3 regions of the Amycolatopsis acidiphila genome follow, and region 3 is predicted to be linked to each of the others. Evidence: riboswitches for the same ligand, from Rfam matches in the RefSeq annotation. Region 3 holds a riboswitch; each other region holds the start of a gene.
The links. A riboswitch is a leader RNA that binds a small molecule or an ion and turns the genes downstream of it on or off. The one in region 3 is predicted to bind S-adenosylmethionine.

Region 1: linked by a shared signal. The riboswitch ahead of LWP59_RS34185 (methionine ABC transporter ATP-binding protein) and the one ahead of LWP59_RS11350 (aminotransferase class V-fold PLP-dependent enzyme) in region 3 are both predicted to bind S-adenosylmethionine.
Region 2: linked by a shared signal. The riboswitch ahead of thrC (threonine synthase) and the one ahead of LWP59_RS11350 (aminotransferase class V-fold PLP-dependent enzyme) in region 3 are both predicted to bind S-adenosylmethionine.

What each region holds. Positions count from the first base shown of each region.
Region 1 covers NZ_CP090063.1:6,994,192-7,003,890, forward strand. Annotated here, with positions in the region: gene LWP59_RS34170 (4-(cytidine 5'-diphospho)-2-C-methyl-D-erythritol kinase) at 1-406, opposite strand, end outside; gene LWP59_RS34175 (TetR/AcrR family transcriptional regulator) at 416-994, opposite strand; gene LWP59_RS40505 (MFS transporter) at 1,157-1,867, shown strand; gene LWP59_RS40510 (MFS transporter) at 1,881-2,285, shown strand; gene LWP59_RS34185 (methionine ABC transporter ATP-binding protein) at 2,333-3,343, opposite strand; SAM riboswitch class I at 3,529-3,619, opposite strand; gene rsmA (16S rRNA (adenine(1518)-N(6)/adenine(1519)-N(6))-dimethyltransferase RsmA) at 3,732-4,586, opposite strand; gene LWP59_RS34195 (resuscitation-promoting factor) at 4,642-6,048, opposite strand; gene LWP59_RS34200 (TatD family hydrolase) at 6,314-7,120, opposite strand; gene metG (methionine--tRNA ligase) at 7,137-8,942, opposite strand; gene LWP59_RS34210 (PadR family transcriptional regulator) at 8,991-9,626, shown strand.
Region 2 covers NZ_CP090063.1:1,891,853-1,901,551, forward strand. Annotated here, with positions in the region: gene nadD (nicotinate-nucleotide adenylyltransferase) at 1-294, shown strand, start outside; gene LWP59_RS09210 (hypothetical protein) at 367-684, shown strand; gene rsfS (ribosome silencing factor) at 695-1,075, shown strand; gene LWP59_RS09220 (histidine phosphatase family protein) at 1,072-1,683, shown strand; gene octT (diglucosylglycerate octanoyltransferase) at 1,686-2,420, shown strand; gene LWP59_RS09230 (DegV family protein) at 2,430-3,287, shown strand; gene LWP59_RS09235 (ComEA family DNA-binding protein) at 3,461-4,207, shown strand; gene LWP59_RS09240 (ComEC/Rec2 family competence protein) at 4,207-6,570, shown strand; gene thrC (threonine synthase) at 6,573-7,838, opposite strand; SAM riboswitch class I at 7,851-7,983, opposite strand; gene holA (DNA polymerase III subunit delta) at 8,095-9,075, shown strand; gene rpsT (30S ribosomal protein S20) at 9,566-9,699, opposite strand, start outside.
Region 3 covers NZ_CP090063.1:2,330,061-2,339,759, forward strand. Annotated here, with positions in the region: gene LWP59_RS11345 (potassium/proton antiporter) at 44-1,522, shown strand; SAM riboswitch class IV at 1,538-1,652, shown strand; gene LWP59_RS11350 (aminotransferase class V-fold PLP-dependent enzyme) at 1,688-2,983, shown strand; gene lspA (signal peptidase II) at 3,030-3,587, shown strand; gene LWP59_RS11360 (RluA family pseudouridine synthase) at 3,584-4,510, shown strand; gene LWP59_RS11365 (AsnC family protein) at 4,622-5,431, opposite strand; gene LWP59_RS11370 (DUF885 domain-containing protein) at 5,511-7,166, shown strand; gene LWP59_RS11375 (DUF885 domain-containing protein) at 7,163-8,779, shown strand; gene LWP59_RS11380 (LLM class F420-dependent oxidoreductase) at 8,824-9,699, shown strand, end outside.

The sequences.
Region 1 (9,699 bases), 3.5 Mb from region 3:
CGGCGAGCTCGTCGCGGCCGAGGTCCAGTTTCCACAACGACGTCAGCGCGACGAGGGTGGCCGCGGCGTCCGCGCTGCCTCCCGCCATGCCGCCGGCGACGGGAATCCCCTTGCGCAGCACCACGCGCACCTTCGGCTCCGGCTTGTCGACGTGCGCGGCGAGCGCCTCGACCGCGCGCCAGGCAAGGTTGTCCGTGCCCGTCGGCACCGCGTCCTCACCCTCGCCGTAGACCTCGACGCCGGGCTCCTCGGCGAGCGCGACGGTCACCTCGTCCGACAGCGACAGGGCGTGGAACACCGTGGTCAGCTCGTGGAACCCGTCCCCGCGCAGGTCACCGACGGACAGGTGCAGGTTGATCTTCGAGGGCACCCGCACGGTGACTGGTGGCGGTACGACGGCTAGCACCCGTCAAGACTACGTGGCCTCCCCTGCCCCTCGCCCGCGAGGAGAAGCAAGCTCGAGAGCGACCTGGAGCGCGGCTTCCGGCTGCGCCACGCCGCCGGTCTCCTCCAGGAACCGGGGGTGGTTGCCCAGCAGGAGCGCGACCAGCGAGAGCCGGGCGCGCAGCTGCGCGGCCGGCTCCCGCTCGCCGGCCGCGATGATCGTGAACAGCTCCTTCATCCGCGTGATGAGCGGGTTGCGGTCGGCGAAGTCCTTCAGCGCGGGCTGGTTCTCCTGCATGAACCGCATGATCGGGCCCAACCGGCCCGCGATCAGCTGCGCCAGCCGCCGGATCAGCTCCGCGCGCGCCTCGCCTTGGTCGGGCTGCTCGCGCGCCCACTCCAGCACCTCGTCCACCGACCCCGCGAGGTCGTCGAGCAGGCTCGCGACGATGTCCTCCTTGGTGCGGAAGTGGTAGTACAACGCGGCCTTGGTCACGTCGAGCTTTTCCGCGATCTCCCGCAGTGAGGTCTTCTCGTAGCCCTGCTCCACGAACAGGTCGAGCGCGACCTGCTGGATGCGCTCCCTCGTGTCACTGCGACGCCCCGCCATGACCGTCCTTCCTGAGAACCTTCTCAAACTAACTTGACGCCCGGCAAGTCGAAGCTCGTCTTACGGCTAGCCAATTGACTTGTCGGCCGACAAGTAATGCCGCTTCTCAGCTTACTTCCACAAGGGGATCACCATGACAACCACCATGAGCGCGCCTGGGGCGTGCGCACGGACCAGCGCCGGTGGTGGGCGCTCGTCGCGATCGGACTGGCCCAGCCGCTGGTCATCGTCGACACCACCATCGTCAACATCGCCCTGCCCTCGGCGCCGCGCGAGCTCGGCATGTCCGACGTCGCCCGGCAGTGGACGATCAGCGCCTACACCCTCGCCTTCGGTGGGTTGCTGCTGCTCGGCGGGCGCCTGGCCGACCGGCTCGGGCGCAAGAACACGCTCATCGTCGGCGCGATCGGGTTCGCGCTCGCCTCGGTCGTCGGCGGGGCGGCGACCGGGCCGGGCATGCTCATCGCGGCCAGGGCGGCGCAGGGGGGCTTCGCCGCGCTGCTCGCGCCGTCCACGCTGTCGCTGCTGACCGTCACGTTCACCGAGGCCCGCGAGCGGGCCAAGGCCTTCGGCATCTACAGCGCGATCATGATGTCCGGCGCCGCGCTCGGCCTGATCGCCGGTGGCGCCCTCGCCGAGTACCTCGACTGGCGCTGGTGCCTCTACGTGAACCTGCCGCTGGCCGCGATCGCCGCGGTGCTGGACTGGTCCGTGCTGCCGAAGGTCGAAGGCCACCGCGAGACCCGGCTGGACTGGATCAGCGCGATCCTGGGCAGCGGCGGCATCGTGTCGCTCGTCCACGCACTGGCGGAAGTCGCGACGCGCGGTCGGGTTCCGGCGTGGTGCTGGGCTTCGCCGGCGCGGCAGTCGTGATCATCGGGCGTTCGTGTTCCGGCAGACGCGGGTCGCGAACCCGTTGCTGCCGCTGCGGATCCTCGCCGACCGCACGCGTTCGGCCGGTTACCTGACCATCGGCGCGGCCTCGTTCGGCATGTTCGGCCTGTTCCTGTTCCTGACCTACCAGCTGCAGGGGATCATGCACTACGGCGCGTTCCAGGCCGGGCTGGCGTTCCTGCCGTTCCAGCTGGGCAACGTGCTCGTGTCGACGCTGCTGTCGCGCCGGCTGCTGCCGCGCACCGGGCCGCGGCCCCTGCTGGTGATCGGCATCCTGCTGATGGCAGCCGGGCTGGCGACGCTGACCCAGCTGACGCCGTCGCGACCGGATGGGGCGGCCGGGGTCCTCGCCTTGGCCGCGATCGGCGTCGGCGTCCTGGTCGGCCCGAAGAAGTGACCGGTGCTTTCCCGCAAGAGCACCCGGCTCTTGCGGGAAAGCGCTGTTCAGGCCGCGATGCTCTGCGGGCCCTCGGCGAGATGCGTGACGTACGCGCCGCGCTCGGCGATCCAGGCCAGCGCGCTGTCGGCCTGCCGGCCGCGGACGCCGACGCGGAAGCGGGCGACGGGGGTGTCGCCGACGCGGGTCAGCCCGCCGCCGATGGTCGCGAGCTCGACGTCGAACCGCGTCGCGGCCTCCGGCAGCAGCGCGCCGACGGCGGCGAAACCGATCAGCACCACGTCGGCGGCACGGTCGTACGCGGCGGTCTGGGCGCGGGGGGTGTCGATGGCGGGAAGCAGCGCGTCGGCGGTCCGGCTGCCGGGCGCGGCCAGCAGGTCCAGCACCGTGCCGTGCTCGACGACGCGGCCCGCGTCGAGGACAGCGACCTGATCGCAGACGCGCCGCACGACCGTGCTGTCCGGCGTGGTGAGCAGCACGGTGACGCCGAGTTCGGCACGGGCCCGGTCGAGGACGGTCAGCACCGAGGTGGCCTCCTCGGCCGCGATACCGGCTGTCGGGTCGTCGGCGAGCAGCACCGCGGGACCGGTCGCCAGGGCACGGGCGACCGCGACGCGCCGGCGCTGCGCCTCGGTCAGCTCGCCCGGCTGCTGGTTCGCGCGCTGGGTGAGGCCGACGATGTCGAGCACGCGGCCGACCCGGTTGCGCCGCTGCGGGCCGTCGACACCGAGCCGCTCCAGCGGGGCGGCGATGTTGCCGGCGACGGTGCGCTCGGCGTGCAGCGCCGGCACGGCGTCCAGCACGGCGACCTGGCGGCGCACCTCGCGCAGCCGGCGCCCGTCGAGGCCCGCGGTGTTCAGGCCGTCGAGGCGCACCGTGCCGCGGTCAGGTTTCTCTTGCAGGGCAACGACTTTGGCGAGAGTGGACTTGCCGGACCTGGCGGGGCCGACGACGCCGTAGAGCGCGCCCGCGCCGATCTCGAGGTTCACCTCGCGCAGGGCGAGGACCGGGGAACTCTTGCCGGGGAAGGACTTGGACAGATTTTCGACAGTGATCAACGGAAGCTCCATGCTGCGGGCGCCGCGGGCGCCGGACGTCACCGAACAGACTGTCCGCAAAGGACAGTCGCGAAAGGAATCGAACTCAGCGGGTGAGAACGGTCAGTGACGACATGCACACACGGTGCGGCGGCACTCATCAACGACTCGGCGCTTGGTGAGCATTCGCGTCCGGTACACGGCTTCCTCCATCGATCCTGGCGGTAGCACCTGCCCTGTGGAGGGTGGTTGCTGCGACTTCGGCGAGCCAGGTCTCTCAGTCGCTCGGGATGGATACGATAGAAGTAGAACGGATGTCCTGTGTTCTGCGCAAGTATCCTGGTCGAGATCACACAGGTTAATCACACGTACGGCGGTAAGGACCGGCCGCTGCGCCCTCGCGGAGACGCTACGCGTTGCTGCGTTGACGCTCCGCTATCCGCGCGAAGTCGGCGACGGTGATTTGCTCACCGCGGGCGCGGGGATCGACGCCCGCCGCCTGGAGCACCGCCCCGGCCCGTTCGGCCGAACCGGCCCACGAGGCGAGCGCGGCGCGCAACGTCTTGCGCCGCTGGGCGAACGCCGCGTCGACGACCGCGAACACGGCGGCCCGGTCGGCGGCGGTATCGGGCCGGGCGGCGCGTTCGAAGGACACCAGCGCGGAGTCGACGTTCGGCACCGGCCAGAACACCGCGCGCGGCACGGGGGCGACCTTGCGGGCCTTGCCGTACCAGGCGAGCTTCACGCTCGGGACGCCATAGATCCGGCTTCCCGGCCCCGCGGCCATCCGGTCGGCGACCTCGGTCTGGACCATGACCAGTGCGCGGCTCAGCGACGGCAGCTCGGCGAGCAGGTGCAGCACCACGGGCACGGCGATGTTGTAGGGCAGGTTCGCGACCAGTGTGGTGGGCGGTGCGGGCAACTCACCGGGCGCGAGTCTGAGCGCGTCCCGTTCGAGCACCGTGAGCCTGGCCGCGGCCTCAGGTGCGCGCTCCCGCACGGTCACGGGCAGCCGCGTGGCGAGTACCGGATCGATCTCGACGGCCACCACGTGGGCACCGGAGGCCAGCAGGCCCAGCGTGAGCGAGCCGAGCCCGGGCCCGACCTCGAGCACGGTGTCCTCCGCGCCCACCCCGGACAGCTCCACGATCCGCCGGACCGTGTTGGGGTCGTGCACGAAGTTCTGGCCGAGCTTCTTCGTCGGCTGTACGTCCAGCTCGGCGGCCAGCCCGCGGATCTCGGCCGGACCGAGCAGTTGTGCCACGCCGGAGACTCTACCCAACGTCAGGAACGGTCCCCGGCGAGCACAACGCGCTCGGTCAGGCGATCCCGGCCTTCTTGGAGCACACCGGCCACGCGCCCCAGCCCTGTCCGGCCTGAACCCGCTGCGCGACCACGATCTGCTGCTCGCGGCTGGCCTGGTAGGCGTGCTGCGCGTAGGCGCCGCCGCCGTAGGCCTGCCAGGTGCTGTTGGTGAACTGCAGACCACCCTCGAAGCCGTTGCCCGTGTTGGCCGCCCAGTTGCCGGTGGACTCGCAGCTCGCGAGCCGGTCCCACAGCGCGCCGTTGCTGATGTCGGGCTGCTTGGTGCCGACCCGGACGATCTTCGGCTTGGCCTCGGTGAGGACCTTCACCGACAGCTGCTCGCGGTCGGTCTCCGCGCCGTTCTTCTTGGTCACGCGGTAGGTGACGATCTGCTTGCCCGGCGCGCCGGGATCCTGCACGACCTGCTTGCCCGCGTCGAGCGTGGCGTCCTTGATCTGCTGGACGGGCGGGTCGATGTCCTCCTGCTGGTTGATCACCGAGACGCCGGTGCGGCTGATGTGCACCTCGGCGCCGTCGGCGATCTTGAACTGCAGACCACCCTCGACCTCGTCGTCCGGGCCCAGCGAGAGGTTCTGGTCCTTGAGGAAGTCGGCCGCGGTGACGGCCGTGCTGGTGACCTGGCGGGGCGCGGAGTCGCCGTCGTAGACGGTGACGTGCTTGAGGGTGTTGATCGTGACGGTCGAGCCCTCGAGCGGCAGCTCGGCGTTGGGCGCGATCGAGAAGAAGCTGCCCTGGCCGAACTTGCCGCTCATGCCCAGCTGGTCGAGCGCCTCGGCGAGCGTGTCGGCGCGGACCCAGGAGTCCTTCGCGACGCCGTCGACGACGAGGTTGAGGTGCCGGCCGCGCTCGAGCTTGATGACGCCGCCGTCGCCGACGGGAGCCTGCGGGGACGGGGAGAGCGCGTCGTGCTCGCCGACGGTCAGGCCCGCGTCGTGCAGCACCTCGCCGACGGTCTTGCCGTAGCTGTGCACGGTCTCGGTGTGCCCGTCGACGTCGACGGTGACGCTCTTGTTCATGGCCAACGCGGCCGCGCCGCCACCGGTGATGCTGATCAGCAGGGCCAGGACCGAGCCGCGCAGAAAGCGCTTCTTCCAGGTCTTGACCGCGGTGACGAGTGCCCGCTCGGGCTCCTCCTCGGCCTCCACGATCGCCGTGCGGTCCGCGGAAGCCAGATCCGGCAGCGCGAGCGCGGGCAGCATGGTCGTCTCGGCGTTGATCAGCCGGATGAGCTCGTCGACGTCGAGCTCGGCCTCCGCCATCATGTCGTCGGCGTCGGGACCGAGGACCGTGCGGAGGTCGTGCTCCGTGATGGCGAGGTCGTCGGAGAAGTCCCAGTCGTCCTCAGGATTCGGCCAGTCCAGCGTGCCGACGCCAGCACGCGAGGACGCGTACCAGTCCATCGTGTCGTCGAGGCGCGCGTGAGCCTGTCTACTACCAGTCACAGCAGGTCGTTCCCTTTCGCACTAGCGGCATCCGCAGTTCCGTGTCATCCCCAACCCCGACCTGCACTGACACGACTGCGGTTTTGCGCCTACCGATTAATCGGGTGGCACGATCACGGGACAGTAACGGGTCCCGCGAGGTTGCGCAAACACCGACCGGAATCTAGTGGTCTTCGTCACTCCTCCGTGTGGTGGGTGAGCGTCCACGAATGTCGCAATGCGTTCAACCCGTTGTGACAGAAGGGAGTTGGAACACGCGCTCGGCGTTCCGGCAAGCCGCCGATGCGACGTCTTCCAGACTCTGTTCTCGCAGCTCAGCCAGGTAACGAACGGTATAAGCGGTGCAATACGGTTCATTCGGCCTGCCGCGGAACGGATGCGGCGTCAGGAACGGTGCGTCCGTTTCGACCAGGAATTGCTCCGAAGGGACCAATCTCGCCGCTTCGTGCAGGTCACGGGCGTTCTTGAAGGTCACCGTGCCGGCGAACGACAGGACGTACCCGGCGTCGACACAGCGGCGGGCGATGGCCGCGTCCCCGGAGAAGCAGTGGAACACCACCCGCTCCGGCACGCCCTCCTCGGCCAGGATCCGCAGCACGTCCTCGTGCGCGTCCCGGTCGTGGATCATCAGCGGCTTGCCCACCCGCTTGGCGAGATCGATGTGCCAGCGGAACGCCGCCTGCTGGGCGTCGTGCGGCGCGTAGTCCCAGTAGTAGTCCAGACCCGTCTCGCCGACGGCGACTACACCGTCCGCCCGCGCCAGACGCTCTATTTCGGACCGCTCGGCGTCGCCGAAATCCTTGGTACGGGTGGGATGGACGGCCACCGCGGCGAACACGCGGGGGTCCCATGTGGACGCCTGCGCGGCCCAGCGGGCCGCGGCGAGGTCGTCCGCGACGGTCACCACGCGGGTCACCCCGGCGGCCTCCGCGCGGTCGACCATGGTCGCCACGTCGGCCGCAGTGACCGCTCCGCAGGCGTCGAGATGCGTGTGGGCGTCGACCACCGGCACCGGGAGGCGCTCCGGCACCGGCGGTCGTTCCTTCTTATTCGGCTTCGTCACGTTCGATCGGCGCCCACTCGGGCCCGGTCTCGCCGAGCTTCGGGTCGAGCTTCGCGAACAACGGGGTCGGCTTCGCCAGCGGACGCCCGACCTCGACCGGCGTGGACTGCCAGCGTGCCTGCTCGGCCGCGTAGTCCCCGGTGAGGATCGGGTTCGTCCGGCCGGGGATGTCGAGGTCCTCGACGTCGTGCAGCTCGGGCTGGGCCGCCCAGACCCCGGTCCCGCCCAGCGCCTCGTGCACCTTCTGCGCCGAGTGCGGCAGGAACGGCGTGAGCAGCGTGTTCGCGTCCGAGACCACCTGCAGCGCGGTGTGCAGCACCGCGTCCCGGCGCTCCGGGTCGTCCTTGAGCTTCCACGGCTCCTGGTCCGACAGGTACCGGTTCGCGGCCGTCACGACGCGCATGGCCTCGCCTGCGGCCAGCTTGAACCGCGAGCGCTGCAGGTGCCCGCCGACCGTCTCGAACGCCTTGCGTGAAAGCGCCTTCAGCTCCTCGTCCGCGGGTGCGGGCTTCGCCGGGGCCGGGACGGCGCCGTTGTTCTTGTGCGCCATCGAGATCGACCGGTTGACCAGGTTGCCCCACTCGTTGGCGAGCTCGAAGTTGGTCCGCCGGACGAACTCGTCCCAGGTGAAGTCGGTGTCCTGGGTCTCCGGGCCCGCCACCGAGATGAAGTAGCGCAGCGAGTCCGGGCCGAACTCGCGCAGGAAGTCGTGCACGTAGATGACCGTGCCCCGCGAGGTGGAGAACTTCGAGCCGCTCATCGTGAGGAACTCGCTGGAGACGATCTCGTCCGGCAGGTTCAGCGTGCCGTACCGGCCGATCTCGCCGCCGCGGTCGCCCGCGCCGTTGTGGCCGAGCAGCAGCGCCGGCCAGATCTGGGCGTGGAAGGTGATGTTGTCCTTGCCCATGAAGTAGTAGCCCCGCGCGTCGGGGTTCGTCCACCACTCCTGCCACTGGTCGGGGTTGCCCGTCCGGCGCGCCCACTCGACGCTCGCGGAGAAGTAGCCGATGACCGCGTCGAACCACACGTAGAACCGCTTGAGCGGCTGGTCGTGCCAGCCGTCCAGCGGGACCTTCACGCCCCAGTCCAGGTCGCGGGTGATCGGCCGGGGCCGCATGTCCTCGACCAGGTTCCTGGTGAACTTCAGGACGTTGGGCCGCCAGTCGGTGCGGGTCGAGAGCCACTTGCCCAGCGTCTCGGTGAACGCGGGCAGGTCGAGGAACAGGTGCTCGGTCTCGACGAACTTCGGCGTCTCGCCGTTGATCCGCGACTTGGGGTTGATCAGGTCGGCCGGGTCGAGCTGGTTGCCGCAGTTGTCGCACTGGTCGCCGCGCGCACCGTCGTACCCGCAGATCGGGCAGGTGCCCTCGATGTAGCGGTCGGGCAGCGTGCGGCCGGTGGACGGGCTGATCGCGCCCGTCGTGGTCTTCGGCACGACGTAGCCGTTGCGGTAGAGCGCCAGGAAGATCTGCTGGGTGACCTCGGCGTGGTTGCCGGTGGTGGTGCGGGTGAACAGGTCGTAGCTCAGGCCGAGGCCCTGCAGGTCCGAGCCGATCTGGCGGGTGTACTTGTCCGCCGTCTGCTGCGGGGTCAGCCCCTCCTTGTCCGCCTGCACGGTGATCGGGGTGCCGTGCTCGTCGGTCCCGGACACCATGAGCACCCGGTTGCCGGCCATTCGCTGGTAGCGCGAGAAGACGTCCGAGGGGACGCCGAAGCCGGACACGTGGCCGATGTGGCGGGGCCCGTTGGCATAGGGCCAGGCCACCGCCGTCAACACATTGGTGCTCATGCTTTATTAGCGTACGGGGGCTGTCAGCTCACTTAATGGGAGGTGCTCGTGTCCGCGACCCGGCTGCTGGTGCTCGGCGTCGTGCGGATGCACGGCAGCGCACACGGCTACCAGGTGCGCCGCGAGCTGCTCAGCTGGTCCGCGGACAAGTGGGCCAACGTCCAGCCCGGCTCCATCTACCACGCGCTGAAGAAGATGACGACCGAGCAGCTGCTGGAACAGGTCGCGACCGAGGCGGGCAGCGGCCCCGACCGGACCGCCTACCGGCTCACCGAGGACGGCGAGGCCGAGTTCCAGCTCCTGCTCGCGCGCGCACTGTCCCAGCCGGACCCGGCGAGCCAGGAACGCTCGGCGGCGATCGTGCTGATGACCGCGCTGCCCCGCGAGCGGGTGCTCGGGCTGCTCCGGCACCAGCTGGTGCAGCTGGAGGCCGAGCACCGCACGGCCGGGATGCTGGCCGACGAGCGGACGGCCGGGGAGAAGCCGGCGCACGTCCACGAGCTGTTCCGGCTGTGGCAACTGCACGCCGACGCGAACGTGACGTGGCTGCGCGAGCTGGTCGCGCGACTCGAAGCCGGGGAATATCTCATGGCGGACGATTCCGGACAGTCATTCGGCGAACCCCCCGCCCGTCGCCCGACCACCGCCCGTGGTCGAGGCGCTTCGCGCCACTGTGCTGACTGATCAAGTTTGACTACCGGCTGACACTGGGAGATAGAGTGCCGACTCACGCTAGTCAAATTTGATTACCGGAAGG
Region 2 (9,699 bases), 440 kb from region 3:
GACGAGCTGTTCTTCATCACCGGCGCGGACGCCCTGGAGCAGATCCTGACCTGGCACAACGCGGACGAGTTGTTCACCTACGCCCATTTCATCGGCGTCACGCGGCCCGGCTACCGCCTCAACGACCACCATCTCCCCAGCGGGAAGGTGAGCCTGGTCGAGGTCACCGCGATGGCCATCTCGTCCACCGGGTGCCGGGAGCGCGTCGAACGGGGCGAGCCGATCTGGTACCTCGTGTCGGACGGCGTCGCGCGGTACATCGACAAGAGGAAGCTCTACCGCAAGCCGGAGTGAGCGACTCGCCAGGCCGCCGGTAGTGCCGCCGCGACGGCGAACCCGGCCAGGATCGCGCATGCGGTCAGTGGCGTGGACCGGATCTATGCCGCCCTGCTGGAGCAGATCCCGCGCCTTGAACGCATGCTGAGCACGTTCATCATCGGCTACGCGGCGTCCGAGGCAGGCGGGCGGTTCGAGACGCTGAATCCTCGCGGGCGGCGTGACCACGCGGCCGGGCGGGACCTGCCGGGACACGCCGCCCTGGCGGAGTGGCTGGCGAAGGACGTCGACTGGGACGCCGAATTCAAGGCCGACCTCGCGGACCTCGGGTACCTCATCGAAGCCGCCGTGACCAGGCGGCCGGAGCTGCCAGGTACCCTCGGTGAGCCAACAGATGCCCAGCCATGAGGGAGCAGGAGTGGCAGCGACGTCCCAAGCCCGTGAGATGGCAACCGTGGCCGCCCACGCGGCGGCCGACAAGAAGGCCACCGATGTCGTGGTGCTGGACGTCTCCGATCAGCTCGTGATCACCGATGTCTTCGTGATCGCGTCGGCCGCGAACGAGCGCCAGGTGGGCGCCATCGTCGACGGCGTCGAGGAGAAGCTGCGCGTGGCCGGCCACAAGCCGGTGCGCCGCGAAGGCGCTCGCGAGGGCCGCTGGGTGCTGCTCGATTACGTCGACGTGGTGGTGCACGTCCAGCATGACGAGGAGCGTTCGTTCTACGGCCTGGAGCGGCTGTGGAAGGACTGCCCGCGGATCGAGGTCCCCGAACCGGCCGACGGCGGAGACGACCGGTGACCTTGCGGCGCCTCGTGCTCTGGCGGCACGGGGAGACCGACTACAACGCCGCGGGCCGGATGCAGGGCCACCTCGACTCCGCGCTCACCGAGGTCGGCTGGAACCAGGCGCGGTTCGCGGTCCCGGCGCTCGCCAGGTTCGACCCGGCCCTGGTCATCGCTTCCGACCTGCGTCGCGCGACCGACACGGCAACGGTGCTCACCGAGGCCATCGGCGTACCGCTGCGCATCGACAAGCGCTTGCGTGAGACCCATCTCGGCGAATGGCAGGGCCTGACCGGGGCGGAGGTCGACGCCGACTGGCCGGGGGAGCGCGACCGCTGGCGCGTCGACGCGACGTGGGCGCCGCCCGGCGGCGAGTCCAGGGTCGAGGTCGCCGCGCGTGCCGGTGAGGTCGTCAACGACCTGCTCACCGACACCGAGCCGACGGACACCGTGCTGCTCGCCGCGCACGGAGGTCTCATCACGGCACTGACCGCCGGCCTGCTGGGGTTGCCGATCGAGGCGTGGCCGCAGCTGGGCGGCATCCGCAACTGCCACTGGGTGGAGCTCACCCGGCGTGACGAGGCGTGGCGGGTCAACGCCTACAACGCGGGCATGTACGGCTGACCGTGCCTCGCCTGCTGGTCTTCGGCGACTCGCTGAGCTTCCACGGCCCTGACGGCCCCTGCGCTGCCGACGAGGCGCGGCTGTGGCCCAACGTCGCCGCCGCGGCGCTCGGCGGCAGCGTGGACCTGGTGGCCGGCTTCGGCTGGACGGCTCGCGACGTCTGGTGGTCGCTGATCGGCGACCCGCGGGTCTGGGCGGACCTGCATCACGTCGATGCCGTGGTCCTGGCGATCGGCAGCATGGACACCCTGCCGTCGCCATTGCCCACCTACCTGCGCACGGGCCTGCGGTACCTCCGCCCGGACGGCCTCCGCCGGGTGGCGCGCAAGGCGTACCTCGCCGCCCAGCCGAAGCTGGCCGTGGCGATGCGCGGCCGCCCAACCGTCCTGCCGTCGAAACTGACCGTGCACTACCTGGACACCGCTGTCGGCGCCCTGCGGATCCTCCGCCCATCGCTGCCCATCATCGGGATGCTGCCGGGCGTCCACCGCGCCGATTCGTACGGCCGCGTGCACACCGCTCGCGACGGCGCTGCTGCCGCGATGGCGTCCTGGGCCGAGCGGGTGGACGTGCCGCTGCTCGACCTGCCCGCGGTCGTCGGGGAACACGTGCTCAGCGGCCGTGGCAACCCCGACGGGATGCACTGGGGCTGGGAAGGGCACGCCTCGGTGGGCAAGGCCATGGCCGCGCTGATCGGTCCGCTGCTGGTCCCCGACGCGGGCCCCGGGGCCCCGTAGGCTTGCGGCGTGCAGGTCGCCGTCATCACCGACTCCACCGCCCACCTGCCCGAAGGGTTCGCCGAGCGGTCCGCCATCCGGGTGGTTCCGCTGCACGTCCTCATCGACGGCGAGGCGGCGCTCGACGGCGTCGACGTCGGGCCCGGGGCGCTCGCCGAGGCGCTGGGGCAGCGGCGGATCGTGACGACGTCGAGGCCGACGCCGGGTGAGTTCGCGAAGGCCTTCCGGGCTGCGCTGGACGAGGGCGCGGACGCGGTGGTGTCGCTGCACCTGTCGAGCGAGATCTCGGGGACCTGGGAGTCGGCCGTGCTGGCGGCGCAGGAGGTCGGGCCGGAGGTCGTGCGGGTCGTCGACTCGCGGGGGACTGCGATGGGCCTGGGTTTCGCGGCCCTGCATGCCGCTGCGGCGGCCTCCGCCGGGGCGAATCCCGAGGAGGTCGAGAAGGCCGCGATGTCGGCGGTCCGGGCCTCGAAGACCGTGTTCGTGGTGGAGACGCTGGAGTACCTGCGCCGGGGCGGGCGCATCGGTGCCGCGGCGGCGTTGCTCGGGACCGCGCTGGCGGTGAAGCCGCTGCTGCACATCGACGACGGGCGCATCCAGCCGCTGGAGAAGGTCCGGACCATGAACCGGGCGATGGCGCGGCTGGTGGACCTGGCGGAGCAGGTCGCCGGGGACGAGCCGGTGGAGGTGGCCGTGCACCACCTGGCGTCGGCCGAGCGGGCCGCGGAGCTGGCGAACCGCCTGGAGGAGCGGCTGTCCATTCCGGATGGCTGCCTGGTGTCGGAGCTCGGCGCGGTCATCGGCGCGCATACGGGGCCTGGGGTGATCGGTGTGGTGGTGCAGCGGGATCCGGCGGGTCTCCGCTGAGGTCGGGCAACCGACTCGTTGCCGCTCTGCCCCGGCCCATTCCGGCTTCGTGAGCGCTGCTGCGGCTCGCCTACTCCCGACCCTGCCTCGAGTTGTCCACAGAACCCCAGTTGTCCACACCCGGCCCAACTCCCGCTTTCCCGCCCGAGCCCACCCCTCGTAGCGTCGATCGCGTGTTCGAACAAACATTCCCCCAAGCACCGGAGTCCCAGGCTCGCAACCGCCTCCGCCAGCTCGCCGACCAGGCGCTCGCCGTCGAACGTGAACCGCCGCTCGTGGGCAGGCTCGTCGAACGCTGGGTGCCGCCCGCCCTGACCCGGAGTCCAGCCCGCCGCCGGTTGACGGCTCTCATCGCGGTACTCGCCGCGGTGGTGGTCCTTGTCGGCGGTTCCGTCCTCCTGCTCGGCGGCAGCCCGCCGGCCGAACAGGCGCCCCTGCTGCCCGCCGCGCGTGACAGCCCACCGACTGCCGCCGCGTCCCCGTCGAAAGCCGCCGAAAGCTCCCTCGTGGTCAGCGTCGTCGGGAAAGTCCGCTCGCCCGGTCTCGTGACGGTGCCGAGCGGGGCCCGTGTCGCCGATGCGTTGAGCGCGGCCGGCGGGGCCCTCGACGGCACCGACATCACCGCGCTCAACCTGGCCAGGAAACTCACCGACGGCGAGCAGTTGAACGTCGGCGTCGCCGCGCCCCCGCCGACGGCGCCGCAGCAAGCCGACGCATCCGCAGCCCCCGGAAAGCTCAACCTGAACACCGCGTCGGCCGAGCAACTCGATTCACTTCCAGGAGTCGGCGAAGTCACCGCGAAGCGGATCATCGATTGGCGGACCCAGCACGGCTCGTTCAGTTCGGTCGATCAACTCCAAGAGGTCGACGGCATCGGTGCCACGAAGTTCTCGCGCCTGCGTGACCAGGTGACGGTCTGATGCCCGCCGAAGCCAGAATTCCTACCTGGCACGACTTCCGGCTGGTCCCTTCGGCGCTGGTCCTCTGGCTGGGCGTACTGACCGGGTTGCTCTGGAGCTGGTGGGCCGCACTGGCAGGTGGCGTGGCCGCGGTCGCGGTGGCTTCACTCCTGTTGTGGCGATGGCGGGCAACGCGCCCCAGGTGGTTCGCCGGCGCGGGTGCGTTGTTGCTGGCTGGGCTGCTTCTTGCCGGCCCACTGGCCGTACGCCTCCACCAGGCGCAGCACGATCCGCTGTCCGCGCTGGGCGTACACGGAGCGACAGCCACGCTGCGTGTCACGGTGAACGAGCGACCGAAGCCGATCGAGTCCGCCGGCTACGCCGGTCAACAAGCGGGTGCGCGGTCGGTGGTCATCACGGCGACAACCCAGCAAGCCGAGGCGGCGGGCAGGCCCGTCGGCACGAGGGGACGGGTGGTGCTGCTCGCCCCGTTCCAATCCTGGTCGAGCCTGCTGCCCGGCCAGGACGTGACGGCCAAAGGCTCACTCGCTCTCCCCCGCGACGCGGACCTGACCGTAGCGGTGGTGTACGTGCGGGGGCCGCCGGTGGCGGCCAGTGGGGCGCCCTGGTGGCAACGAGCGGCCGAGTCCACGCGGGCGGCTCTTCGCCAGGCCTGCTCTGTCCTGTCCGAGGACGCGGCGGGGCTCCTCCCGGGGTTGGTCGTCGGCGATACCAGCGGGGTATCGCCGCAGGTCCAGCGCGAGTTCAAGGATGCCGGGCTCTCCCACCTGATGGCGGTCAGCGGGAGCAATCTGGCAGTCGTGGCCGGGGCTGTTCTGTTGCTCCTCCGGGTATTGCGCGTTGGGCCGCGACTATCCGCGGTAGTGGCCGGGTTGGCGCTCGTCGGCTTCGTGATCCTCACCGGTGGCGAGCCGAGCGTGCTCCGTGCCGGAGTGATGGGCGCGATCGGTCTCCTGGCGCTGGCACTGGGACGGCAACGATCGGTACTGCCGGCGTTGGCGGCCGCGGTATGCGTCCTGGTGGTCTACGACCCGGCGATGGCCGTGAGCTTCGGCTTCGCGTTGTCGGTCCTCGCTACCGCCGGGCTCGTGCTGCTGGCGCCGCGCTGGGCCGCCGCGATGACTAGGCACGGCGTGCCGCCCGGACTTGCCGAAGGGCTCGCCATCCCGCTCGCCGCCTTCCTGGTCACCGCGCCGGTGATCGCCGGGATGGCCGGGCAGATCAGCGTCGTCTCGATCGCGGCGAACATCCTGGCCGCCCCGGTGGTCGCCCCGGCCACGGTCCTGGGCGTGGTGACAGCCGTGCTGGCCCTGTTCTGGCCGGCCGCGGCCAAGCTGCCCGCGCTCGCGGCAGGTCCCGAGGCGCACTGGCTCCTCCTGGTCGCCCACCACGCATCCCGGGTACCCGGTGCGGTTCTGCCTTGGCCCGGCGGCTGGTGGGGCGGGCTTTTGGCTCTCGTCGCGGTGGCCGTGCTGGTGGTGGTCCTGCGGCGGCCGCGTCTGCGGGTCGGGTTGGCGCTCGCACTGGTGTGCGTGCTGCTGGTTGTGGTGCCGGTCCAGGTGATCGCACCGGGTTGGCCACCGGCGGGATGGGCGATGGTGGCTTGCGACGTCGGTCAAGGGGACGCGGAGGTCCTCTCGACGGCCGAACCCGGGCGCGCGATCGTCGTCGACACCGGTCCCGAGCCAGGCCCGGTCGACGAGTGCCTCGGGCGGCTGGGTGTCGACCGGGTGCCGCTGGTGGTGCTGAGCCACCTGCACGCCGACCACATCAGTGGCCTGGACTCGGTGTTCGACGGCCGCTCGGTCGGCGCGGTGGCGGTCGGACCTGGCCGGATGCCGGCGTGGGCTTGGCGGCAGGTGGCTCAGATCGCGGCACGGCACGGCGTGCCGTTGCTGGAACTGGAACTCGGCCAGCGGCTGGACTGGCCCGGACTGTCTCTGGAGGTGATCGGACCGCTTTACGTTGGTTCCCAGCAAGACGACGACGCGGACGGAACGAATATCAACAACACGTCGATCGTGCTGCGAGCGTTGACATCCGTTGGACGCGTTCTGCTCACCGGCGATGTCGAGCTATTGGCGCAAGCCGACTTGCTCGACAGCGGCGCGGATCTCCACGCGGAGGTGCTGAAGGTTCCTCATCACGGAAGCAGGTTCTCCAATCCACGCTTCCTCGCCGCCGTCGCTCCCCGGCTCGCACTCATCAGTGTCGGCGCGGGCAACAGCTACGGCCATCCCAGCAAATCCACTGTGGACTCGCTGGTGGCCGACGGCGCGCTGGTCACCCGCACCGACACCGACGGCGACACGGCGGTGATCGCCGACAGCGGAGAACCGGCGGTGGTGCGAAGGGGAAAGTGAACTCAGCTCTCGAGAGCGCGGCGCACGGCGTCCACCGAGGGCGGAACTGTGGCCTTCGGTCCGACCTGGCCTTCGATCGCGTCGAGAGTCTTCAGCCCGTCACCGGTGATGAGCAGGACGGTCTCGGCGTCGGGGTCGAGTTTGCCGGTCTCGATGAGCTTCTTCGCCGTCGCGACGGTGACGCCGCCGGCGGTCTCGGTGAAGATGCCTTCGGTGCGGGCCAGCAGCCGGATCCCCTCGACGACCTCCTCGTCGGAGACGTCCTCGATCGCACCGCCGGTGCGGTTGACGGTGTCGAGCACGTAGGGGCCGTCCGCCGGGTTCCCGATGGCCAGCGAGCGGGCGATGGTGTCCGGCTTGACCGGCTGGACGACGTCGTGCCCGTTGCGGAAGGCGGTCGAGACGGGGGAGCAGCCGGTGGCCTGCGCGCCGAAGACCTTGTACGGGGTCTCTTCGACGAGGCCGAGCTTGCCGAACTCGCGGAAACCCTTGTCCACCTTGGTCAGCTGCGAACCGGAGGCGATCGGCACGACGATCTGCTCCGGCAGCCGCCAGCCCAGCTGCTCGGCGACCTCGAAAGCGAGCGTCTTCGAGCCCTCCGAGTAGTACGGCCGGACGTTGACGTTCACGAACGCCCACGTCTCGTGCTCGGCGGCGAGCTGGGTCGCGAGGCGGTTGACGTCGTCGTAGTTGCCGTCGACGGCGATCAGGTTGCCGTCGTAGACCGCGGTGGTGAGGATCTTGGCGCGTTCGAGAGAGGAGGGGATGAGCACGACGGACTGCCAGCCCGCGCGGGCCGCTGCGGCCGCGACGGCGTTGGCCAGGTTGCCTGTCGACGGGCAGGCGAGGGTGTCAAAGCCGAACTCGCGGGCCGCGGCGAGCGCGACGGCGACCACGCGGTCCTTGAACGAGTGGGTCGGGTTACCGGTGTCGTCCTTGACCCAGACCCGCTTCAGGCCCAGGGCCTTCGCGAGGCGATCGGCACGCACCAGCCTCGTACAGCCCGGCTCGGTATTGGGGATCTCCTCGACGTTCGAGGGCACCGGCAGGAGCTTCTTGTACCGCCAGATGTTGCGCGGACCGGCCTCGATGTCCTCGCGGCGGACGCGGCCGAAGTCGTACGCGACCTCGAGCGGCGAGAAGTCCTCGGCGGACACGAACTCGGGAGCCAGCGGCTGGCGGTGGCCCTCTTCCTTGGAGACCAGCTCCACGGCCGGGCCCAGGTCCAGGGTGCGCTTGGTCGAGGTCGAGCTGAGGGCTGCAGTCATCGCGAGGTCCTTTCCTCATCTGCCCCGCTGGCGCGGGCCGGAATTGGCACCGTGATCGTCAGCTACCTCGCGGAATCGAGATGACAGGCTGACGCCGGTTGCCGGGGCTTCATCGGGCCGTTCCCTCTGCCCCTCTGGATGAGCGGTATTCAATTTTCGGCGTGCCCGAGGGCAACGCAGCTGCAACAAACATACGACACGGGTCGCGATCGACGCCATGCCCCTGCGGACTTCGTCACCGTGGCAGGATCGTGGGGTGACCGCGCCAGCCACCACCACGTCGTCGCTGCACCTCGTCCTCGGCGAGGAAGAACTGCTTGTCGAGCGGGCCGTTCGCGCTGCGCTGGACTCGGCACGACTGGTAGACCCGGCCGCCGACATGACCCGGGTTCGCGTGTCCGAACTCACCGCTCCCGCGCTCGCCGAGCTCGTCAGCCCGTCGCTGTTCAGCGAAGGGCGGGTCATCGTGCTCGACGCCGCGCAGGACATCTCGCAGGAGCTGGCCGACGCGGTGCTGTCCTACCTCAAGTCGCCCGCGGACGGGGTCGTGCTCGTCGTCGTGCACACCGGCGGCGGCCGAAGCAAGGCGGCGAAGGCATTGCCCGCCGCGTTGCGCAAGGCCGGTGCACAGATAGCCGACTGCCCGAAGATCACCAAGCCCGCCGAGCGGGAATCGTTCGTACGCAACGAAATCCGGCAAGCGGGAGGGCGCATCGACGCGAGCGCGGTCGCTGCCCTCATCGACGCGGTCGGCTCGAACCTCCGGGAACTCGCGTCTGCCGCGGCCCAGCTCGTCGCCGACTCCGGTGGCAAGGTCGACGAGGAAGCAGTACGGCGGTACCACCGAGGGCGCGCCGACGTGACGGGCTTCGCGGTGGCGGAGAACGCCGTCGCCGGTGACCGTTCCGCGGCGCTCGAGTCGATGCGCTGGGCTGAGCAGATCGGCGTCCCGCACGTCCTGGTGGCCGACGCCCTCGCCGACGCGGTCCGGACCATCGCGCGGGTGTCCGCCGCGGGGCGTGGCAACCCGAACCAGATGGCCGGTGAGCTGGGGATGCCGCCGTGGAAGATCCGCAAGGCGCAGGGGCAGGCCCGAGGCTGGGGCGCGGCAGGCCTGAACAAGGCGATGGCGATCGTGGCTCGGGTGAACGCCGAGGTCAAAGGTGCCGCGGCCGATCCGTCCTACGCGCTCGAACGAGCGATCCTCGACCTTGCGGACGCCCGCGACTTGCGCTGATCGGGGCGTTCGTGACCTGCGCCGACCCCGGCGCCCGTGAGCTGCGTTGACCCGGATGGCTGGCGACTTGTGCTGACCTCTGCGCCCGCGACCGGGGTCGATCCGGACGGCTGAGGACCTGCATTGACCCTGGCGTCCGCGACCGGCGCTGACCGGTTGCCTGGCGACCTGCGTCTGACCCCGGCGTCCGCGACCGGCGTTGACCCGGACGTTCGTGACTTGCGTTGACCCGGGCGCTCGTGGTCGGCGTTGGTCCGGACGGCTGACGACTGCGCTGATCCCGGCGCCCGCGACCGGCACTGACCCGGACGCTCCGACTCAGGCGGGCGTGAACCGGGCCGGTCGAGCGGCGTGATTTGCGCTGATGCGGGCAGGGGTAGCCCGACGGGCCCAGTTCGAGTCGTGCTCGTCATTGGCATGTCGACCAGGAGAAACGCAGGAGGCCCGCCGCAGTGTGACGGGCCTCCTGAAAAGCGCGGAACGAGTCAGCTCAGAGCTGGTTGGCGCGCTTCGCCATGGCGGACTTCTTGTTGGCGGCCTGGTTCGGGTGGAGGACACCCTTGCTGGCGGCCTTGTCCAGCTTCCTGGCGGCGGCCTGCTGCAGCTCGAGCGCCTTGTCCTTGT
Region 3 (9,699 bases):
TCCCGCCGCTTCTATACCCTGGGTCCGAAAAGGGGAGGTGGCGGTGGCGGAGCTTCCGGTCGTGCTGGGCCTGGGCGCGGCCGTCCTGCTGGCCGCGGTGCTCGCCGTCCGGCTGTCCACCCGCGTCGGCCTGCCCTCGCTGCTGATCTACCTCGGGCTCGGCGTGCTGCTGGGCGAGGCCGGCTTCGGCATCCAGTTCTCCGACGCCTCGCTCACCCAGTCGCTCGGGCTGGCCGCGCTGGTGCTGATCCTCGCCGAAGGCGGGCTCACCACCCGCTGGTCCTCCGTGAAACCCGCACTGGGACAGGGAATCGTACTGTCCACTGTGGCCGTCGGGATCAGCGTCGCGACCACCGGTGCGGCACTGCACTGGCTGCTGGGGCTGGACTGGCGGATGGCGCTGCTGTGGGGCGCGGTGCTCGCCTCCACCGACTCCGCCGCGGTGTTCTCGGTGCTGCGCACGGTCGGGATCCGCAAACGGCTGGTGGGCGCGCTGGAGCTGGAGTCCGGCATCAACGACGCGCCCGTCTACATCCTTGTCGTCGTGCTGGCCGAGGGCACGCGCGTCGACTGGACGCTGCCGCTGCTGGTGGTCTACGAGCTGCTCGCCGGACTGGCGATCGGCGCCGCCCTCGGCTGGGTGGGGGCCTTCGCCCTGCGCCGGGCCGCGCTGCCGGCCACGGGCCTGTACCCGCTCGCGACCGTCGCGATGTGCATCGTCGCGTACGCGTCCGGTCAGCTTGCGCACGCGTCGGGCCTGCTCGCGACCTACGTCGCCGCGCTCGTACTCGGCAACGCCCGGCTGCCGCACCGGTCGGACACGCTGTCCTTCGCCGAGGGGATGGGGTGGCTGGCGCAGATCGGCCTGTTCGTGCTGCTGGGCCTGTTCGCGTCGCCGGAGCGACTGCTCGACGCCGTGGTGCCGGGGCTGGTCGCCGCGGCCGTGGTGCTGCTCGTCGCCCGGCCGCTGTCGGTGCTGCTCTCGCAGCTGCCGTTCAAGGTGCCCTGGCGCGAGCAGGTGTTCCTGTCCTGGGCGGGACTGCGCGGGGCGGTGCCGATCGTGCTCGCGATGATCCCGCTCGCCACCGGCCTGCCCGGGGCGGAGCGGCTCGTCGACGCGGTGTTCGTGCTCGTGATCGTGCTCACCCTGGTGCAGGGCACGACGCTGGCGCCGGTGGCGCGCCGGCTCGGCCTCGCCGCCGAGACCGAGCCCCAGGAGATCGAGGTCGACGCGGCGCCGCTGGACGAGCTGGGCGCGGCGCTGCTGCAGGTGCGGGTCCAGCGCGGGTCGCGGCTGCACGGGGTGTACCTCAGCGAGCTGCGGCTGCCGGCCGGGGCGTCGCTGAGCCTGATCGTGCGGGACGGCGCGAGCTTCACCCCGCAGCGGACGAGCCGGCTGCAGGAGGGGGACCAGCTGCTGGTGGTCGCCACCGAGTCCGCACTGGTCTCGGCCGAACGGCGGTTGCGGGCGGTCGACCGGGCAGGCCCGCTGGCTCGCTGGCGCGGGGAGTCGGGGCACTGATAGGGTTCCGTGATAGGTCATGAGTGCCAGCGCGTAGCCCCGGCTAGCTGGCCGGCAACCCTCCAACCGCGGTGGGGTGCCCCGGGTGAGGACCTGGCCTGCCGCGCGGTGCGGCGGGCAAGCGCGGGCCCCTCGTGGGTCCCCAGGACCGCCCGAGGAGGCGCCATGACACTCGCACTCGACCCCGTCCGGACCTGTCTGCCGGCTACGCTCAACACCCAGGTCCCGCTCGTCACCGGCGAGACCGTGGAGTACGCGAACCTCGACCACGCGGCGAGCGCGCCCTGCCTCGCCGCCGTGCGCGACGCCGTCGACGAGTTCCTGCCGTGGTACGCGAGTGTGCACCGGGGCGCCGGCTTCGCCTCGCAAGTGTCCACAAAGGTCTATGAGCGCACCCGCGATGTCCTGCGCCGCTTCGTCGACGCCCGCGCCGGCGACACGGTGATCTTCACCCGCAACACCACGGACGCGCTGAACCTGCTGGCACGCAGCGTGCCGCGGCACACCTCTGTCGTGGTCTTCGACACCGAGCACCACGCCGCGCTCCTGCCGTGGCGCGGGCCGAACGTGCAGCGCATCCCGACACCTCGCACGCGGCTCGCCGCGGTGTCCGCTGTGGACAGTGCGCTCGCCGCCACTCCGGTGGGCCCGCGGCTGGTCGTGCTGACCGGGGCGTCCAACGTGACGGGCGAGCTGCTGCCGGTCCGCGAGATCGCCGCCGTCGCCCGGCGGCACGGTGCCCGGATCGCGGTCGACGCCGCCCAGCTCGCGCCGCACCGGGCCGTCTCGCTGCGCGAGCTGGACGTCGACTACGTGGTGCTGTCCGGGCACAAGCTGTACGCGCCCTTCGGCGCGGGCGCGCTGGTCGGGCGCTCCGACTGGCTGCGGGCGGCACAGCCGTACCTCGCGGGCGGCGGCGCGACGAAGCTGGTCACCGAGCGCGACGTGGTCTGGAACGTGGGTCCCGAGCGGCACGAGGCCGGCTCGCCCAACACCGTCGGCGTCCACGCGCTCGGCGTCGCCTGCGAGCAGCTCGCGCGGAACTGGGCCGCGGTGGCCGAGCACGAGCACGAACTGCTGACCCGGCTGCGCCGGGGGCTCGCGGGCGTGCCGGGGCTGGCCGAGCTGCGGTTGTTCGACGACGACGGCGACCGCGTCGGAACCGTCAGCTTCACGGTCGAGGGATACGAGCCGGGCTGGCTGGCCGCCGTGCTGTCGGCCGAGTACGGCATCGGCGTCCGCGACGGCGCCTTCTGCGCGCACATCGCGACCCGGCGGCTGACCGGCGGCCAGGCGCTGCGGGTGAGCCTCGGCCTGGGCACCACGGCCGGCCACGTCGACCGGCTGGTGCTGGCGTTGCGGCAGGTCGTCGCCCGCGGCCCGCGCTGGGCCTACGACCGGGTGGCGGGCCGCTGGGCCCCGGTGCCCGACCCGCGCCCGCTGCCCGCGTTCCTCGGCTGAGGAGGCTCGGCGGCGGGTGGGTGGGCCGGACGTGGACAATGGCCTGGTGAGCACCGAACAGGGATCGCAGCCCGAGATCGAGCCCGGGCAGTCGGCGCCGCCGAAACGGCGGGTCGTGCTGCTGGCCTGCGTCGCGGCGGTGGCGCTGGCGCTCGACATCGTCAGCAAGGTCATCGTGGTGTCCACTTTGGAGGACCACGCGCCGGTGCGGATCCTGGGCGGGCTGGTCTACCTGCAGCTTGTCCGCAACCCGGGCGCGGCGTTCTCCATGGCCACCGGGCTGACCTGGGTGTTCGCCCTGGTCGCGATCGGCGTCGTGGTCGTGCTGATCTGGTTCGCGGGACGGCTGCGCTCGGCGGGCTGGGCCGTCGGGCTCGGCCTGGTGCTCGCCGGGGCGCTGGGCAACCTGCTCGACCGCATCTTCCGCGCGCCCGGCCCGCTGCGCGGCCACGTCGTCGACTTCATCTCGGTGTTCGCGCCGAACGCCGAGGTGTGGCCGGTGTTCAACGTCGCCGACTCGTGCATCTGTGTCGGCGGGGTGCTGATCGTGCTGCTGTCGCTGCTCGGGCGGGACTACGACGGGACCCGGCGGGCCAAGAAGTGAGCACGCGGATGCTGCCCGTGCCGGACGGGCTCGACGGGATGCGTGTCGACGCCGGGCTCGCGAAGCTGCTGGGGCTGTCCCGCACGGTGATCGCCGAACTGGCCGGGTCGGGCGAGGTGCTGGTGGACGGCAAGCCGGTGGGCAAGTCGGACCGGCTCGCCGCGGGCGGGCTGCTCGAGGTGACCCTGCCGGACCCGGACCGCCCGGTCGAGGTCGTCGCCGAACCGGTCCCCGGCATGCGCGTCGTGTACGACGACGAGGACATCGTGGTGGTGTCGAAGCCGGTCGGCGTCGCGGTGCACCCGAGCCCGGGCTGGACGGGCCCGACGGTTGTCGGTGGCCTGGCGGCGGCCGGTCTGCGCATCTCGACCTCGGGTGCGGCCGAGCGGCAGGGCGTCGTGCACCGGCTGGACGCGGGGACGACGGGCGTGATGGTCGTGGCGAAGAGCGAGCACGCGTACACGGTGCTGAAGCGGGCGTTCAAGGAGCGCACCGTCGAGAAGGGCTACCACGCCGTCGTGCAGGGCCACCCGGACCCGACGCGCGGCACCATCGACGCGCCCATCGACAGGCATCCGCGGCACGACTACAAGTTCGCCGTCGTCGCGGGCGGTCGGCCGAGCGTCACGCACTACGAGGTGGTCGAGGCCTTCCGCGCGGCGTCCCTGGTGGACGTGAAGCTGGAGACCGGGCGGACGCACCAGATCCGCGTGCACTTCTCGGCGCTGCGGCACCCGTGCGTCGGGGATCTGACCTATGGGGCGGATCCGGTGCTGGCGCGGAAGCTAGGCCTGACCCGGCAATGGCTGCACGCCCGGACCCTGGGCTTCGCCCACCCGGCGGACGGCCGGTGGGTCCAGTTCGAGGCGGAGTACCCGGACGACCTGGCCCACGCGCTGGAAGTCCTGAGGGCGGAGGACTAGGCAGGGCTGCGCGCGAGCATTCTTGGCTGTCGTTGCCGGGTTCGCCTCGTGTGGGTGGTTGGGCGTTCGGGTCGCCGCTGTGCGCCGGGGGCCGGCCACCAACGCCGGAACCTAATCCCCCAGTGACCAGGTCAGGGTGCGCTCGTCCGGCTCGGGGCGGGGGCTCCACCGCAGCGAGGTCACCCGCGTCGCCTCGGGGAGGATGTACACCGTGTGGCCGCCCGCGGTCTCGCCCGGCTGCAGGCCGATCTTGTGCGGTGGCCGCGAGGTCAGCGAGACCGGTGCCTTCGTGATGGCCTTGCCCGCGGCGGTCACCAGCTCCAGATAGTTGTCCGGCAGCGAGACGAACGGCACGCCGCCGCGGTTGGTGATCTCGGTGTGCACGACGACGGCGCGCTCGCCCTCGTCCAGCCGGTAGCCCGCGGCCCCGAACAGGTAGTCCGCCGGGTCCTGCACCTCCAGCAGCTGAATGCTCAGCTGCTCACCTTCCAGCCCCTGCGTCGGCAGCGCGTCGCCGATCCTGCCCGCCCGCTGCCGTGGCGGCTGCGCGGGCTTGCGATCACCCCGGGCCCAGGACGCCGTCTGCGGCGGGCCCCACGTGCTGATCACCGGATCGACCGGGCGCGGCGGCGGCGCGGGCTGGGGCGGCGGGATCGGGCCGGACTGCGGCGCGGCATAGCGCGCGGGCGGGGGTGGGGCGACCGGCCTCGGTCGTGCGCCCGCGAGCGCGGCGCGCAGGCCGTTCGGGTCGCTCTCGACGCCGACCAGCAACGGCAGTCCGCTGCCGGAAAGGGCGACCAGCCGGTAAGCCACCTCCCGCGGGTCCATCCCGACCTTGGCGGCGAGCTCGTGCACCGCCACTTTGCCCACCTCGGCCAGCGCGGCGAGCAGGCGGGCGTCCACGGGATCGGTCACGGCCACAGCCGGAAACGCTACCTGTTCGCGCTCGGCATGCGCTTGTTCGCCCCGGGCGTCGTACCCACGATCTAAGGTGGCGGGCATGACCGAGGTGACCAAACTGGCCGACGAGTTCGTCGAAGCACTGTTCGACGCCGAGCCCCTGTGGCCGGCGGTGCTGGGCATCGAGTCCGATCGCGAGGGCGTCGGCGACCTCAGCGAGGTGGCCGAGGCCAAACAGCGCACGATCCTGAAGGACTTCGTCAGCCGCGGACTGGCCCTGCAGCCCGAGACGGCCGAGGACCGCACCACTCGCGACGTGCTCGTCAGCCAGGCCGGCGGCTACCTGGACAGGATCAGCGCGCACGGCGCCGAGTACACCGTCACCGACATGTTCGTCGCGCCCGCGTCCGGGCTGCTGACGGTCCTCCCGATGATCGGCATCGGCACCGACGCGCAGGCGGAGAGGCACCTGCAGCGGCTCGCCTCCATCCCGGGGTACCTGGAGCAGGCCGCCGAGCGGCATCGCAGCGGGGTCAGCGCGGGCCGTGTCCCGGTCGAGCACCTCGTCCGCGCCGCGATCGCTCACCTGGACCGGTACCTCGCCGAGCCCGCAGGCGACCCGCTGCTGCGCCAGCCGGCGCCGAACGACGACTTCGCGAAGCGGCGCGCCGAGCTGGTCGAGGACGTCGTGCGGCCCGCCTTCGCCGCGTACCGGGACGTGCTGGCGAACGAGATCGTCCAGCACGGGCGGCCCCTCGACAAGACCGGGCTGTGCTGGCTGCCCGGCGGCGAGCGGATGTACGGCGCGCTCGTCCGGTCGCACACCACCACCGAGCGCAGCCCGGACGACCTGCACGAGACCGGCCTGCGGATCATCGAGGACCTGGCCGCCGAGTACGCCGAGGTCGGCTCGCGCGTGTTCGGCACCACCGAGCTGACCGAGATCTTCGACCGCCTGCGCTCCGACCCCGCCCTGCGCTGGGAGAGCGCCGACGAGCTGCTCGACTCCGCTCGCGCGGCGATCTCTCGCGCGGAAGAGGCTGCCCCGCAGTGGTTCGGCCGGGTCCCGCCGCACCCGTGGGTCGTCGAGGCCGTGCCCGCGGCCGAGGCGCCCGGCGCGCCCACCGCGTTCTACATGCAGCCCGCCGTCGACGGCTCCCGCCCGGGCACCTACTTCGCCAACACGCACGAGGTCACCCAGCGGTATCGGCACACGTCCGAGGTGATCGCGTTCCACGAGGCCATTCCCGGCCACCACTTCCAGCTGTCCACCGCGCTCACCCTCACCGACCTGCCGCTGCTGCGCCGCATCGGCGACTTCAACGCCTATGCCGAGGGCTGGGGCCTCTACACGGAGCGGCTCGCGCAGGAGATGGGCCTGTACTCGAGCGACCTCACGCTGCTGGGCATGCTGACCATGGACTCCATGCGCGCCGGGCGGCTGGTGGTCGACACCGGCCTGCACGCGAAGGGCTGGAGCCGCGAGCAGGGCGTGGACTTCCTGCGCGAGCACACGCCGATGCCGCAGGTCGAGATCGACTCCGAGGTCGACCGCTACATCGCCTACCCGGGACAGGCGCTGTCGTACATGGTCGGGCGGCTGGAGATCCTGCGCATCCGCGAAATGGCGAAGCAGGCGCTGGGCGAGAAGTTCGACATCAAGGCGTTCCACGACCTCGTGCTCGGTGGTGGCTCGCTGCCGATGTCCGTGCTCGACGCCGTGGTCACCGCGTGGATCGAGGAGCAGGGCGCGTGAGCGAGGTCGAGGAGATCGCCGACGAGTTCGTCCGGGTCTGGTTCGACGAGAACCCGGTCGCGCCGTCGCTGCTGGGCCTGCCCGGCGACCACGGGCGCCTGGCCGACCCGAGTGCCGAGACCGAGCAGCGGTTCCGGGCCCGCTACACCCAGCTCGCCGACGAGGCCGAGGCCGCCGAGGGCGACTCGGTGACCCGCGGTGTGGTCGTGCAGCAGGCGCGCGCGGCGGTGGACCGGATCGACGTGGCCGAGGTCGAGTTCTCGGTGAGCGACACGTTGAGCGCGCCCGTCCTGGCCCCGCTGACCCTGCTGCCGCTGGTGACCCTGGACGACGACGAGAAGGCGGCGGGGCACCTTTCGCGGCTGGAGGCGATCCCGTCCCTTGTGGACACCGTGATCGACCGTCAGCGGGACGCCGTCGTGCCGGGCTTCCTGGTGCAGGCGGGGGCGGAGTTCCTCGGCCGGTACCTGGAGCAGCCCGGAACCGATCCGTTGCGGCTCGAGGGACACTCCTTTGTGGAGCGTCAGGAGGAGTTGCTCGCGGAGGTCGTCCGGCCCGCCTTCGCCCGCTACCGGGACTTCCTGAACGACGAGCTGAAGCCCCGCGCGCTGTCCGCGGAGCAGGCCGGGCTGTGCTGGCAGCCCGACGGCGAGCGCCGGTACGCGCGGCTGATCCGCGTGCACACGACCACCGAGCACACCGCGCAGGAGCTGCACGAGACAGGGCTCCGGCTGATCGACGCCCTGGCCGAGGAGTACCGCGAGCTGGGCTCGCGGGTGTGGGGGCTGAGCTCGCTGCCGGATATCTTCCACCACCTGCGGACGGACCCGGAGCTGCGCTGGCGTAGCGGCGAGGAGCTGCTCGAAGGCGCTCGCTCGGCCATCCGCAACGCGGAAGCCGTTGCGCCGCAATGGTTCCGGACCGTGCCGGGGCAGTCGTGCGAGGTTCGCCCGGTGCCGCCCGCCGAGGCCGACGGCGGCACGATCGCGTACTACATGCGCCCGGACTTCGCCGGGACGCGGCAGGGCATCTACTACGCTAACACCGCGCACGCCGAGGAGCGGTTCCGCCACACGAGCGAGGCGATCGCCTTCCACGAAGCCGTTCCCGGGCACCACTTCCAGCTCAGCAGCGCGACGAACCTCGACGGCGTGCCGCTGCTGCGCAAGCTCGCCGACGTCAACTCCTACGTCGAGGGCTGGGGGCTCTACGCCGAGCGCCTCGCCGACGAGATGGGGCTCTACTCCAGCGACGTCTCCCGGTTCGGGATGCTCACGCAGGACTCGATGCGGGCCGGGCGGCTGGTCGTCGACACCGGGATGCACGCGCTGGGCTGGAGCCGGCAGCAGGCGGTGGACTACCTGCGCGAGCACACCCCGATGGCGCCGCTGGAGATCGAGCTGGAGATCGACCGGTACGCGGGCTGCCCCGGGCAGGCGCTGTCGTACATGGTGGGCCGGCTCGAGTTCGAGCGGGTGCGCGCGGAGGCCGAGCGGGCGCTGGGGGAGGCCTTCGACATCCGTGACTTCCACGACGCCGTCCTCGGCCAGGGCATCCTGCCGCTCGCGGTGCTCGACGCCGTGGTCCGGGACTGGGTGGCCGCCGTGCGGTAGGGTGACGGGAGCTAAGCGGGCGCTTAGTCAGGAAGGCGGCACAGATGCGCATCGGGACGTCGATCTCCTACGCCGGCGGCTTCGCCGAGAGCGTGGCCGACATCGTCGAGCTGGAGAAGGCGGGGCTGGACGTCGTGTCCGTGCCCGAGGCGTACTCCTTCGACGCCGTCAGCCAGCTGGGCTACCTGGCGGCGCGGACCGAGCGGGTCGAGTTGGCCTCGGGGATCCTGCAGATCTACACCCGCACCCCGACGCTGACCGCGATGACCGCCGCGGGGCTCGACTTCGTCTCGAACGGCCGGTTCGCGCTCGGCATCGGCGCGTCCGGCCCGCAGGTCATCGAGGGCTTCCACGGCGTGCGCTACGACGCGCCGCTGGCGCGGACCCGGGAGATCGTGGAGATCTGCCGTCAGGTGTGGCGCCGCGAGCGCGTCGTGCACGAGGGCAAGCACTACCAGATCCCGCTGCCCGCCGAGCAGGGCACGGGCCTCGGCAAGCCGCTGAAGCTGATCAACCACCCGGTGCGCGAGCGGATCCCGATCATCCTGGCCTCGCTGGGACCGAAGAACGTCGCGATGACCGCCGAGATCGCCGAGGGCTGGGAGCCGATCTTCTTCCACCCGGAGAAGGCCGCGAGCTTGTGGGGCGGGTCGCTGGCCGAGGGCAAGGCGAAGCGTGACCCGTCGCTCGGCGAGCTCGACGTCGTGGTCGGCGTCCCGGTCGCGATCGGCGAGGACGTCAAGCACATGATCGACTGGGTGCGGCCGATGGTCGCCCTGTACGTCGGCGGCATGGGCGCGCGTGGCAAGAACTTCTACAACGAGCTGGCGTGCCGGTACGGCTACGAGGCCGAGGCGAAGAAGGTCCAGGACCTCTACCTCGACGGCAAGAAGGACGAGGCCGCCGCGGCCGTGCCGATC